DNA from 3 places in the Psychrobacillus sp. INOP01 genome. Region 3 is predicted to be linked to each of the others. Evidence: a T-box and tRNA genes for the amino acid it is inferred to sense, from the RefSeq annotation. Region 3 holds a T-box; the other regions hold tRNA genes.
What was found. A T-box is a leader RNA that pairs with one kind of tRNA and senses whether it is charged. The one in region 3 lies ahead of ileS (isoleucine--tRNA ligase), so its partner is inferred to be a tRNA-Ile.
Positions count from the first base shown of each region.

Region 1: it has a tRNA-Ile gene. The T-box ahead of ileS (isoleucine--tRNA ligase) is inferred to sense a tRNA for this amino acid. The anticodon was not compared.
Region 2: it has a tRNA-Ile gene. The T-box ahead of ileS (isoleucine--tRNA ligase) is inferred to sense a tRNA for this amino acid. The anticodon was not compared.

Region 1 covers NZ_CP073315.1:1,171,339-1,175,565, forward strand. Annotated here, with positions in the region: rRNA gene KD050_RS05965 (23S ribosomal RNA) at 1-2,267, opposite strand, end outside; tRNA gene KD050_RS05970 (tRNA-Ala) at 2,383-2,458, opposite strand; tRNA gene KD050_RS05975 (tRNA-Ile) at 2,475-2,551, opposite strand; rRNA gene KD050_RS05980 (16S ribosomal RNA) at 2,646-4,199, opposite strand.
Region 2 covers NZ_CP073315.1:2,241,733-2,245,959, reverse strand. Annotated here, with positions in the region: rRNA gene KD050_RS11415 (23S ribosomal RNA) at 1-1,309, opposite strand, end outside; tRNA gene KD050_RS11410 (tRNA-Ala) at 1,464-1,539, opposite strand; tRNA gene KD050_RS11405 (tRNA-Ile) at 1,557-1,633, opposite strand; rRNA gene KD050_RS11400 (16S ribosomal RNA) at 1,728-3,281, opposite strand; tRNA gene KD050_RS11395 (tRNA-Ala) at 3,417-3,492, opposite strand; tRNA gene KD050_RS11390 (tRNA-Pro) at 3,505-3,581, opposite strand; tRNA gene KD050_RS11385 (tRNA-Arg) at 3,587-3,663, opposite strand; tRNA gene KD050_RS11380 (tRNA-Leu) at 3,679-3,767, opposite strand; tRNA gene KD050_RS11375 (tRNA-Gly) at 3,783-3,857, opposite strand; tRNA gene KD050_RS11370 (tRNA-Leu) at 3,875-3,959, opposite strand; tRNA gene KD050_RS11365 (tRNA-Lys) at 3,986-4,058, opposite strand; tRNA gene KD050_RS11360 (tRNA-Thr) at 4,065-4,140, opposite strand; tRNA gene KD050_RS11355 (tRNA-Val) at 4,154-4,227, opposite strand, start outside.
Region 3 covers NZ_CP073315.1:3,709,789-3,714,015, reverse strand. Annotated here, with positions in the region: gene ileS (isoleucine--tRNA ligase) at 1-2,290, opposite strand, end outside; T-box leader at 2,346-2,586, opposite strand; gene hpaB (4-hydroxyphenylacetate 3-monooxygenase, oxygenase component) at 2,818-4,227, opposite strand, start outside.

The DNA.
Region 1 (4,227 bases), 1.8 Mb from region 3:
CGCCTGACACTGTCTCCTACCCGGGTTACGGGTATGGGTTAGAATTTCAATACAACCAGGGCAGTATCCCACCGACGCCTCCTCCGAAGCTGGCGCTCCGGGCTCTAAGGCTCCTGCCTATCCTGTACAAGTTGCACCAAAATTCAATATCAAGCTATAGTAAAGCTCCACGGGGTCTTTCCGTCCTGTCGCGGGTAACCTGCATCTTCACAGGTACTATAATTTCACCGAGTCTCTCGTTGAGACAGTGCCCAGATCGTTACGCCTTTCGTGCGGGTCGGAACTTACCCGACAAGGAATTTCGCTACCTTAGGACCGTTATAGTTACGGCCGCCGTTTACTGGGGCTTCAATTCGCACCTTCGCTTGCGCTAAGCACTCCTCTTAACCTTCCAGCACCGGGCAGGCGTCAGCCCCTATACTTCACCTTACGGTTTTGCAGAGACCTGTGTTTTTGCTAAACAGTCGCCTGGGCCTATTCACTGCGGCTCTTCTAGGCTATGCACCCAAAAGAGCACCCCTTCTCCCGAAGTTACGGGGTCATTTTGCCGAGTTCCTTAACGAGAGTTCTCTCGCTCACCTTAGGATTCTCTCCTCGACTACCTGTGTCGGTTTGCGGTACGGGCACCTATCACCTCGCTAGAGGCTTTTCTTGGCAGTGTGAAATCAGGAACTCCGGACATACGTCCTCGCCATCACAGCTCAATGTTACAGAATGCGGATTTGCCTACATTCACACCTTACTGCTTGGACATGCATAACCAACAGCATGCTTACCCTATCCTTCTGCGTCCCCCCATTACTCAAACGGTGGTTTGGTGGTACAGGAATATCAACCTGTTATCCATCGCCTACGCCTATCGGCCTCGGCTTAGGTCCCGACTAACCCTGAGCGGACGAGCCTTCCTCAGGAAACCTTAGTCATACGGTGGACGGGATTCTCACCCGTCTTTCGCTACTCATACCGGCATTCTCACTTCTAAGCGCTCCACCAGTCCTTCCGGTCTGACTTCAACGCCCTTAGAACGCTCTCCTACCACTGATACCAAAGGTATCAATCCACAGCTTCGGTGATTTGTTTAGCCCCGATACATTTTCGGCGCAGCGTCACTCGACCAGTGAGCTATTACGCACTCTTTAAATGATGGCTGCTTCTAAGCCAACATCCTGGTTGTCTAAGCAACGCCACATCCTTTTCCACTTAACAAATACTTTGGGACCTTAGCTGGTGGTCTGGGCTGTTTCCCTCTTGACTACGGATCTTATCACTCGCAGTCTGACTCCCAAACATAAATCATTGGCATTCGGAGTTTGTCTGAATTCGGTAACCCGGGATGGGCCCCTAGTCCAAACAGTGCTCTACCTCCAAGATTCTAACGTTTGAGGCTAGCCCTAAAGCTATTTCGGAGAGAACCAGCTATCTCCAGGTTCGATTGGAATTTCTCCGCTACCCACACCTCATCCCCGCACTTTTCAACGTGCGTGGGTTCGGACCTCCAGTAAGTGTTACCTTACCTTCATCCTGGACATGGGTAGATCACCTGGTTTCGGGTCTACGACCACATACTCATTCGCCCTATTCAGACTCGCTTTCGCTGCGGCTCCGTCTTCTCAACTTAACCTTGCATGTAATCGTAACTCGCCGGTTCATTCTACAAAAGGCACGCTATCACCCATTAACGGGCTCTAACTACTTGTAGGCACACGGTTTCAGGATCTATTTCACTCCCCTTCCGGGGTGCTTTTCACCTTTCCCTCACGGTACTGGTTCACTATCGGTCACTAGGTAGTATTTAGCCTTGGGAGATGGTCCTCCCGGATTCCGACGGAATTTCACGTGTTCCGCCGTACTCAGGATACACTCAAGAGAGAATGAATTTTGGACTACGGGGCTTTTACCCTATCCTGCGGACCTTTCCAGATCGCTTCGTCTAACTCATTCCTTTGTAACTCTATGTAGAGTGTCCTACAACCCCAAGAGGCAAGCCTCTTGGTTTGGGCTATTCCCGTTTCGCTCGCCGCTACTCAGGGAATCGATTTTTCTTTCTCTTCCTCCAGGTACTTAGATGTTTCAGTTCCCTGGGTGTGTCTCAGATGCGCTATGTATTCACGCAAATGTACTGCTCCATTACGAACAGTGGGTTTCCCCATTCGGAAATCTCCGGATCAAAGCTCACTTACAGCTCCCCGAAGCATATCGGTGTTAGTGCCGTCCTTCGTCGACTCCTAGTGCCAAGGCATTCACCGTGCGCCCTTATTAACTTAACCTAAAAGTTAAAAAGTCTTACACATTATGATTACCGAAGTAACCACAACTTGAATTTCTTGTTGTTTATTGTTTCAATGTCGTTTTATCCAGTTTTCAAAGAACAAATTATAAATTTGGTGGAGCCTAGCGGGATCGAACCGCTGACCTCCTGCGTGCAAGGCAGGCGCTCTCCCAGCTGAGCTAAGGCCCCGAAATTTAAAAAGGTATGGTGGGCCTAAATGGACTCGAACCATCGACCTCACGCTTATCAGGCGTGCGCTCTAACCAGCTGAGCTATAGGCCCTCTTTGAATTTCCATATATAAATATGAACATTCAAAACTGAACTGCAAAACGTTAAGATACGAATAAAAATTCGTATTCCGATATTATCCTTAGAAAGGAGGTGATCCAGCCGCACCTTCCGATACGGCTACCTTGTTACGACTTCACCCCAATCATCTGTCCCACCTTCGGCGGCTGGCTCCCGTAAGGGTTACCCCACCGACTTCGGGTGTTACAAACTCTCGTGGTGTGACGGGCGGTGTGTACAAGGCCCGGGAACGTATTCACCGTGGCATGCTGATCCACGATTACTAGCGATTCCGGCTTCATGTAGGCGAGTTGCAGCCTACAATCCGAACTGAGAACGGTTTTATGGGATTTGCTCACCCTCGCGGGGTTGCGACCCTCTGTACCGTCCATTGTAGCACGTGTGTAGCCCAGGTCATAAGGGGCATGATGATTTGACGTCATCCCCACCTTCCTCCGGTTTATCACCGGCAGTCACCTTAGAGTGCCCAACTGAATGCTGGCAACTAAGATCAAGGGTTGCGCTCGTTGCGGGACTTAACCCAACATCTCACGACACGAGCTGACGACAACCATGCACCACCTGTCACCGCTGTCCCCGAAGGGAAAAGCCTATCTCTAGACCGGTCAGCGGGATGTCAAGACCTGGTAAGGTTCTTCGCGTTGCTTCGAATTAAACCACATGCTCCACCGCTTGTGCGGGCCCCCGTCAATTCCTTTGAGTTTCAGTCTTGCGACCGTACTCCCCAGGCGGAGTGCTTAATGCGTTAGCTGCAGCACTAAGGGGCGGAAACCCCCTAACACTTAGCACTCATCGTTTACGGCGTGGACTACCAGGGTATCTAATCCTGTTTGCTCCCCACGCTTTCGCGCCTCAGCGTCAGTTACAGACCAGAAAGCCGCCTTCGCCACTGGTGTTCCTCCAAATCTCTACGCATTTCACCGCTACACTTGGAATTCCGCTTTCCTCTTCTGTACTCAAGTCCCCCAGTTTCCAATGACCTTCCACGGTTGAGCCGTGGGATTTCACATCAGACTTAAAGGACCGCCTGCGCGCGCTTTACGCCCAATAATTCCGGACAACGCTTGCCACCTACGTATTACCGCGGCTGCTGGCACGTAGTTAGCCGTGGCTTTCTAATGAGGTACCGTCAAGGTACGAGCAGTTACTCTCGTACTTGTTCTTCCCTCACAACAGAGTTTTACGATCCGAAAACCTTCTTCACTCACGCGGCATTGCTCCATCAGACTTTCGTCCATTGTGGAAGATTCCCTACTGCTGCCTCCCGTAGGAGTCTGGGCCGTGTCTCAGTCCCAGTGTGGCCGATCACCCTCTCAGGTCGGCTACGCATCGTCGCCTTGGTGAGCCGTTACCTCACCAACTAGCTAATGCGCCGCGGGCCCATCCTGTAGTGACAGCCGAAACCGTCTTTTAACATCTCCCCATGTGAGGAAATGGATTATTCGGTATTAGCCCCGGTTTCCCGGAGTTATCCCAATCTACAGGGCAGGTTGCCCACGTGTTACTCACCCGTCCGCCGCTAAATCAGAAGAAGCAAGCTTCTTCGTCATTCGCTCGACTTGCATGTATTAGGCATGCCGCCAGCGTTCGTCCTGAGCCAGGATCAAACTCTCCATAATAGAGAACTTAAAAAGCTCATTTGTTTTG
Region 2 (4,227 bases), 1.5 Mb from region 3:
TCATACCGGCATTCTCACTTCTAAGCGCTCCACCAGTCCTTCCGGTCTGACTTCAACGCCCTTAGAACGCTCTCCTACCACTGATACCAAAGGTATCAATCCACAGCTTCGGTGATTTGTTTAGCCCCGATACATTTTCGGCGCAGCGTCACTCGACCAGTGAGCTATTACGCACTCTTTAAATGATGGCTGCTTCTAAGCCAACATCCTGGTTGTCTAAGCAACGCCACATCCTTTTCCACTTAACAAATACTTTGGGACCTTAGCTGGTGGTCTGGGCTGTTTCCCTCTTGACTACGGATCTTATCACTCGCAGTCTGACTCCCAAACATAAATCATTGGCATTCGGAGTTTGTCTGAATTCGGTAACCCGGGATGGGCCCCTAGTCCAAACAGTGCTCTACCTCCAAGATTCTAACGTTTGAGGCTAGCCCTAAAGCTATTTCGGAGAGAACCAGCTATCTCCAGGTTCGATTGGAATTTCTCCGCTACCCACACCTCATCCCCGCACTTTTCAACGTGCGTGGGTTCGGACCTCCAGTAAGTGTTACCTTACCTTCATCCTGGACATGGGTAGATCACCTGGTTTCGGGTCTACGACCACATACTCATTCGCCCTATTCAGACTCGCTTTCGCTGCGGCTCCGTCTTCTCAACTTAACCTTGCATGTAATCGTAACTCGCCGGTTCATTCTACAAAAGGCACGCTATCACCCATTAACGGGCTCTAACTACTTGTAGGCACACGGTTTCAGGATCTATTTCACTCCCCTTCCGGGGTGCTTTTCACCTTTCCCTCACGGTACTGGTTCACTATCGGTCACTAGGTAGTATTTAGCCTTGGGAGATGGTCCTCCCGGATTCCGACGGAATTTCACGTGTTCCGCCGTACTCAGGATACACTCAAGAGAGAATGAATTTTGGACTACGGGGCTTTTACCCTATCCTGCGGACCTTTCCAGATCGCTTCGTCTAACTCATTCCTTTGTAACTCTATGTAGAGTGTCCTACAACCCCAAGAGGCAAGCCTCTTGGTTTGGGCTATTCCCGTTTCGCTCGCCGCTACTCAGGGAATCGATTTTTCTTTCTCTTCCTCCAGGTACTTAGATGTTTCAGTTCCCTGGGTGTGTCTCAGATGCGCTATGTATTCACGCAAATGTACTGCTCCATTACGAACAGTGGGTTTCCCCATTCGGAAATCTCCGGATCAAAGCTCACTTACAGCTCCCCGAAGCATATCGGTGTTAGTGCCGTCCTTCGTCGACTCCTAGTGCCAAGGCATTCACCGTGCGCCCTTATTAACTTAACCTAAAAGTTAAAAAGTCTTACACATTATGATTACCGAAGTAACCACAACTTGAATTTCTTGTTGTTTATTGTTTCAATGTCGTTTTATCCAGTTTTCAAAGAACAAAGGTTTTGTTCCTTTGCGACGAGTAATCGCAGGAGCAAGTAATATAATTTGGTGGAGCCTAGCGGGATCGAACCGCTGACCTCCTGCGTGCAAGGCAGGCGCTCTCCCAGCTGAGCTAAGGCCCCGAAACAAAAAAAGGGTATGGTGGGCCTAAATGGACTCGAACCATCGACCTCACGCTTATCAGGCGTGCGCTCTAACCAGCTGAGCTATAGGCCCTCTTTGAATTTCCATATATTAATATGAACATTCAAAACTGAACTGCAAAACGTTAAGATACAGATAAAGATCTGTATTCCGATATTATCCTTAGAAAGGAGGTGATCCAGCCGCACCTTCCGATACGGCTACCTTGTTACGACTTCACCCCAATCATCTGTCCCACCTTCGGCGGCTGGCTCCCGTAAGGGTTACCCCACCGACTTCGGGTGTTACAAACTCTCGTGGTGTGACGGGCGGTGTGTACAAGGCCCGGGAACGTATTCACCGTGGCATGCTGATCCACGATTACTAGCGATTCCGGCTTCATGTAGGCGAGTTGCAGCCTACAATCCGAACTGAGAACGGTTTTATGGGATTTGCTCACCCTCGCGGGGTTGCGACCCTCTGTACCGTCCATTGTAGCACGTGTGTAGCCCAGGTCATAAGGGGCATGATGATTTGACGTCATCCCCACCTTCCTCCGGTTTATCACCGGCAGTCACCTTAGAGTGCCCAACTGAATGCTGGCAACTAAGATCAAGGGTTGCGCTCGTTGCGGGACTTAACCCAACATCTCACGACACGAGCTGACGACAACCATGCACCACCTGTCACCGCTGTCCCCGAAGGGAAAAGCCTATCTCTAGACCGGTCAGCGGGATGTCAAGACCTGGTAAGGTTCTTCGCGTTGCTTCGAATTAAACCACATGCTCCACCGCTTGTGCGGGCCCCCGTCAATTCCTTTGAGTTTCAGTCTTGCGACCGTACTCCCCAGGCGGAGTGCTTAATGCGTTAGCTGCAGCACTAAGGGGCGGAAACCCCCTAACACTTAGCACTCATCGTTTACGGCGTGGACTACCAGGGTATCTAATCCTGTTTGCTCCCCACGCTTTCGCGCCTCAGCGTCAGTTACAGACCAGAAAGCCGCCTTCGCCACTGGTGTTCCTCCAAATCTCTACGCATTTCACCGCTACACTTGGAATTCCGCTTTCCTCTTCTGTACTCAAGTCCCCCAGTTTCCAATGACCTTCCACGGTTGAGCCGTGGGATTTCACATCAGACTTAAAGGACCGCCTGCGCGCGCTTTACGCCCAATAATTCCGGACAACGCTTGCCACCTACGTATTACCGCGGCTGCTGGCACGTAGTTAGCCGTGGCTTTCTAATGAGGTACCGTCAAGGTACGAGCAGTTACTCTCGTACTTGTTCTTCCCTCACAACAGAGTTTTACGATCCGAAAACCTTCTTCACTCACGCGGCATTGCTCCATCAGACTTTCGTCCATTGTGGAAGATTCCCTACTGCTGCCTCCCGTAGGAGTCTGGGCCGTGTCTCAGTCCCAGTGTGGCCGATCACCCTCTCAGGTCGGCTACGCATCGTCGCCTTGGTGAGCCGTTACCTCACCAACTAGCTAATGCGCCGCGGGCCCATCCTGTAGTGACAGCCGAAACCGTCTTTTAACATCTCCCCATGTGAGGAAATGGATTATTCGGTATTAGCCCCGGTTTCCCGGAGTTATCCCAATCTACAGGGCAGGTTGCCCACGTGTTACTCACCCGTCCGCCGCTAAATCAGAAGAAGCAAGCTTCTTCGTCATTCGCTCGACTTGCATGTATTAGGCATGCCGCCAGCGTTCGTCCTGAGCCAGGATCAAACTCTCCATAATAGAGAACTTAAAAAGCTCATTTGTTTTGCTGGCATCATCATTAAATGATGTCAAAATTGTTTTGCTATCAAACTAACTAAGTTAGTTGATAAGCTGTATGTCTTAACGTTTTGCATGTTCAGTTTTCAATGTTCATGGTGGAGCCTAGCGGGATCGAACCGCTGACCTCCTGCGTGCAAGGCAGGCGCTCTCCCAGCTGAGCTAAGGCCCCAAAAATAATAACTGGTCGGGAAGACAGGATTCGAACCTGCGACCCCTTGGTCCCAAACCAAGTGCTCTACCAAGCTGAGCTACTTCCCGTTATATGGTGCGCTCGGCAGGACTCGAACCTGCAACCTCTTGATTCGTAGTCAAGTGCTCTATCCAATTGAGCTACGAGCGCAATGTTTCATAAAAGTGGTGCCGAGGACCGGAATCGAACCGGTACGGTAGTCACCTACCGCAGGATTTTAAGTCCTGTGCGTCTGCCAGTTCCGCCACCCCGGCACTTTAATGAATCTTTGGAGCGGAAGACGAGGTTCGAACTCGCGACCCCCACCTTGGCAAGGTGGTGTTCTACCACTGAACTACTTCCGCTCGGTTATTAAATTAAATGGTGCGGGTGAAGGGAGTCGAACCCCCACGCCTTGCGGCGCTAGATCCTAAGTCTAGTGCGTCTGCCAGTTCCGCCACACCCGCAATATATAATTCACTATAAAAAGTGATGAGCCATGTAGGATTCGAACCTACGACCCTCTGATTAAAAGTCAGATGCTCTACCAACTGAGCTAATGGCTCGAAAAGTGGTGCCGGAGAAAGGACTTGAACCCTCAACCTACTGATTACAAGTCAGTTGCTCTACCAGTTGAGCTACTCCGGCAGGAGTAAATATATGGTGGAGGATGACGGGCTCGAACCGCCGACCCTCTGCTTGTAAGGCAGATGCTCTCCCAGCTGAGCTAATCCT
Region 3 (4,227 bases):
TTAAATGAATATCCTCTGCGATATAAGGACTGAACGGCGCAACTAACTTACTAACATTACTTAATACGTAGTATAACGTATTAAAGGCTGCACGCTTATCCTCAGAAAAACCTGTTGCCCAAAACCGTTGTCTTGACCGACGTACATACCAATTACTTACTTCCTCTACTAACTCAGCGATTTCACGAGTAGCTTGGGTAAACTGATAATCATCCATATATATTGTTACCCTTTGAATCGTACTATTCAACCGCGAAAGAATCCATCGGTCCATTTTTGTTTGGTTACCGGGTTTTGTTGTATCAAAGGAAAACTGATCAATATTTGCATATAGTGAATAAAATTTATATAAATTATCAAGCGTATCAAGTAGCTTTGAACTCGCTTCTTGGACAATCTTTGTTGAAAAACGTTTTGGATTCCATGGAGAACTATCGACCAATAATGCCCAGCGCAATGCATCGGCACCGTACTGATGCATTAATTCGAGTGGATCTAATGCATTACCTTTGCTTTTTGACATTTTCTGTCCCTGTTCATCCAATACATGGCCAAGTGATAATACATTTTTATAAGGTGCCTTTCCTGTAAAAAGTGTTGAAACCGCTAGTAAGCTATAGAAGAAACCTCTAGTTTGGTCAATTCCTTCTATCACTACATCCGCTGGGAACTGTTCGTTAAATTGTTTATTATCACCAAATGGATAATGATGCTGTGCAAAAGGCATCGATCCGCTATCAAACCATACATCTATTACTTCAGGCGTACGTAGCATCTCCCCACTACATTTTGGACAAGTACAGATAACGGCATCTATATATGGCTTATGCAACTCTAAATTTCCCGGTAATGGCTGAGATGCGAGTCTGGCTAAAGATGCAACACTTGTCGGTGCCTCTTCGTTTCCACAAGTTGAGCAAATCCACACGTTTAAAGGGGTTCCCCAGTAACGATTACGGCTTATATTCCAATCCACTACATTTTCTAAGAAATTACCAAAGCGCCCATTTTTAATGTGATCAGGGTACCAATTAACCTTTTCATTATTTTCAACTAGTTGCTCTTTTAATGCTGACATCTTGATGAACCAACTGTCCGTTGCATAATAAAGAAGTGGAGAATCACATCGCCAACAATGGGGATAGCTATGTTCATATTTCTCTTTATGAAATAGTAACCCCTTGGTCGATAATAGCTTAATAATCTCAACGTCACAGTCTTTCACAAATTTACCCTCTAAATCCGTGACTACTTCTGTATAACACCCTCGCTGATCCACGACATTTACAAAGGAAAGTCCATTTTGTTGCACTGTTCGATAATCATCCTCACCATATGCCGGGGCAATATGCACAATCCCTGTACCACTCGTTTCTGTTACATAATCTGCTAACACGACAAGATGCCCTTTTGGTACGTCTACATAATGGAATGGAGGAAGGTAAGGAACACCATCAAATTCGTCTCCTGAATGTTCACTTAGGATGATAGCTTTTTCTCCTAATACAGCAGGAACTAATGATTTTGCAACTATATATATTTCATCTTCTACCTTAGCTCGGACATAAACAAGAGAAGGATTCATAGCAAGCGCTACGTTAGCTGGTAACGTCCAAGGCGTTGTAGTCCAACCGAGAAAAAATTCATTAACATTTGCGAGTTTAAATTTAACAGTGGCTGAGAGATCTTTCACATCCTTATAACCTTGCGCCACTTCATGTGAACTCAGGGATGTTTGGCAGCTAGGACAATAAGGTGACACACGATGACCTTTGTAGAGCAATTTATCGCGATGCACTTTACTTAAAATATTCCATACACTTTCAATATAATCGTTACTTAATGTTAAATAAGGGTTATCCATGTCTACCCAATAACCTAGTTCCTCCGTAAAGGAACGCCAAACTCTTTCATATGTGAATACACTTTCCTTGCATTTCTTAACAAAATCCTCAATACCATAATTTTCGATATCTTGTTTACCTGAGATTCCTAGCTGTTTCTCCACCCCTAGTTCAACTGGTAAACCATGTGTGTCCCATCCTGCCTTTCGCTTTACTTTGTATCCCTGCATAGTTTTATAGCGAGCTACGACATCTTTAATCGTTCTTCCGAGTGCATGGCCTACATGTGGAAGTCCATTTGCTGTTGGTGGACCTTCATAAAAGACAAATGGTGTAGCCTCTTCCCGATTTTGTACAGATTTTTCGAAGGTATTATTGTTTTGCCAATACTCACGTATTCTTTGTTCCCGTTCTACTTTACTTTCTTTTACTTCATGCATGCTCATAACTTTTCCTCCTATACATTTTGTATAAAAGGCATACAAAAAACCCCGTCCCGAGTAAAGGGACGGGGTTAACCGCGATACCACCCTAATTCTATTGAGCCGATCCAATAGCACTTAGCAACGTACAAATCATACGTGTTCTTTTTAACGGTAGACACCCGGATAAGCTTACTAAAATCTTCAGCTCTTCTTCTCAGAGAGGATATTCATGTATCACTTGCACACTGACTTTCACCAATTTGTCAGCTCTCTGGGGAACTTATAGATACATTACTCTTTCTCTTCAACGAATTTATATGCTTTTATTGAATAGTACTATAACAAATTTAGTAAATAGTGTCAATTATTTTTCCGAATGCTAATAGTGTTTATATTAGCCGCAAACTGCTCAGTATCAGAAGCCTTCAATTTCTACATTAATGAATGAATAAGTTCAAGTTAATACTAACCATTTTTTGATTCATTTGAAAACCAGTGTTTATGACAAAAAGCCTTGCAAACGCAAAAAGCTTCAAAGTTCTGTGGACTCATTCCAATATATTTTTCACTCGTTGCACATATTCATCCATATCATAGGAATAGTATAGCTGACTAGCAAGTCGGACAGGATCCCCGAAGAAAAAACGTTCGTATAGAGTTTGTCTTGTGCCAAAAGCGCTCATCGTTAAGTCCCATGCTAATCGAAAAAGTTTCACACGGTCCTCTCCAATGTCCTCACTGGATTGTAAGTAATGATTTAACTCGTTTTTAATAGGTGATTGAAATGCACTTTCGGTTGGGATGGACATTAATCCACTCGCACCTAAGAGCTGAATGATTTCCGTAAACCTCGGATAAATGTGTGGAAATACATTCATTGCAATTTGTAATGTGGCGCGATCTGGTTGCATCCAACCCCCTTTGTCTATTTGGGCCTCTACCTCTGATTTTATCACTAATGCTTTCATCGTCTCCAGAGCTATGATTATTTCAGATGCTTTTTCTTGCACATGCTGGTATTCATCAATATTAATGGCATCGATAATTAATTGGACAATCCCCAGTATGAATTCGGTTTTTATAATTTGCCTAGATACTACTTGATGAAGTGTAAAGGGTAGGAACGAGTTCGACTTCATAAAATTATTTGATATATGGATATTATCATAATAAAATACGCGCTCCCAGGGAACTAAGACATTATCAAACACTACAACGCTATCCATTTCTTCATATTTCGAACTTAATGGATAGTTAAAAGAGGAATCCCCTCCAACAAATGATTCTCTACATATGAACCTTAACCCTTTTGTATTACTAGGTATGGAAAATGCGAAACTATTATCCTCTTCTACTTTCCCTCCTGCTGCGATTACTAATAATTCATCCGTTATTCCACCTTGTGTCGCAAGGAGTCGTGCACCTTTTACTATGATTCCATCTTCGTTCCTATCTATTATTTTTGCGGCAATCGGTTCATTCGAACGCTCCACATACAGTAGTGTTCGATTTACTTGTGGTTCTATAAAAGTATGGGTCATGGAGATATCATTTTCTCTTGCGTATTCATAAAATGATTGCAGATTATCTGGAAAACAGTTCTTTTGATCCTGCAACAAATGAACGGATGAAGCTAAAGCCATTAATGTTGTGTTCATATAATCTGGACTTCTTCCCATTAATCCATTATTCGATTTAGCCCAGTGCTGTACCATTTCACGTCTTGCCACTAAGTCCTCTTTTGTCTTCGGCTGCAAATACGACATACCTATCCGGTTTTTGCTAATTGGTGACAAATACGTTAGAACACATATTAAGTCTTTATGATGCTGCAGATCATATAATGCTGCCTGACTTTTGATAATTCCTTTAAACGCAGGATGCTCCGAAATATTCCCTGTGACAGGCTTTCCGTCTATCCAAACGTCCGTTTTCAACTGGTCAATCCGATCAATATA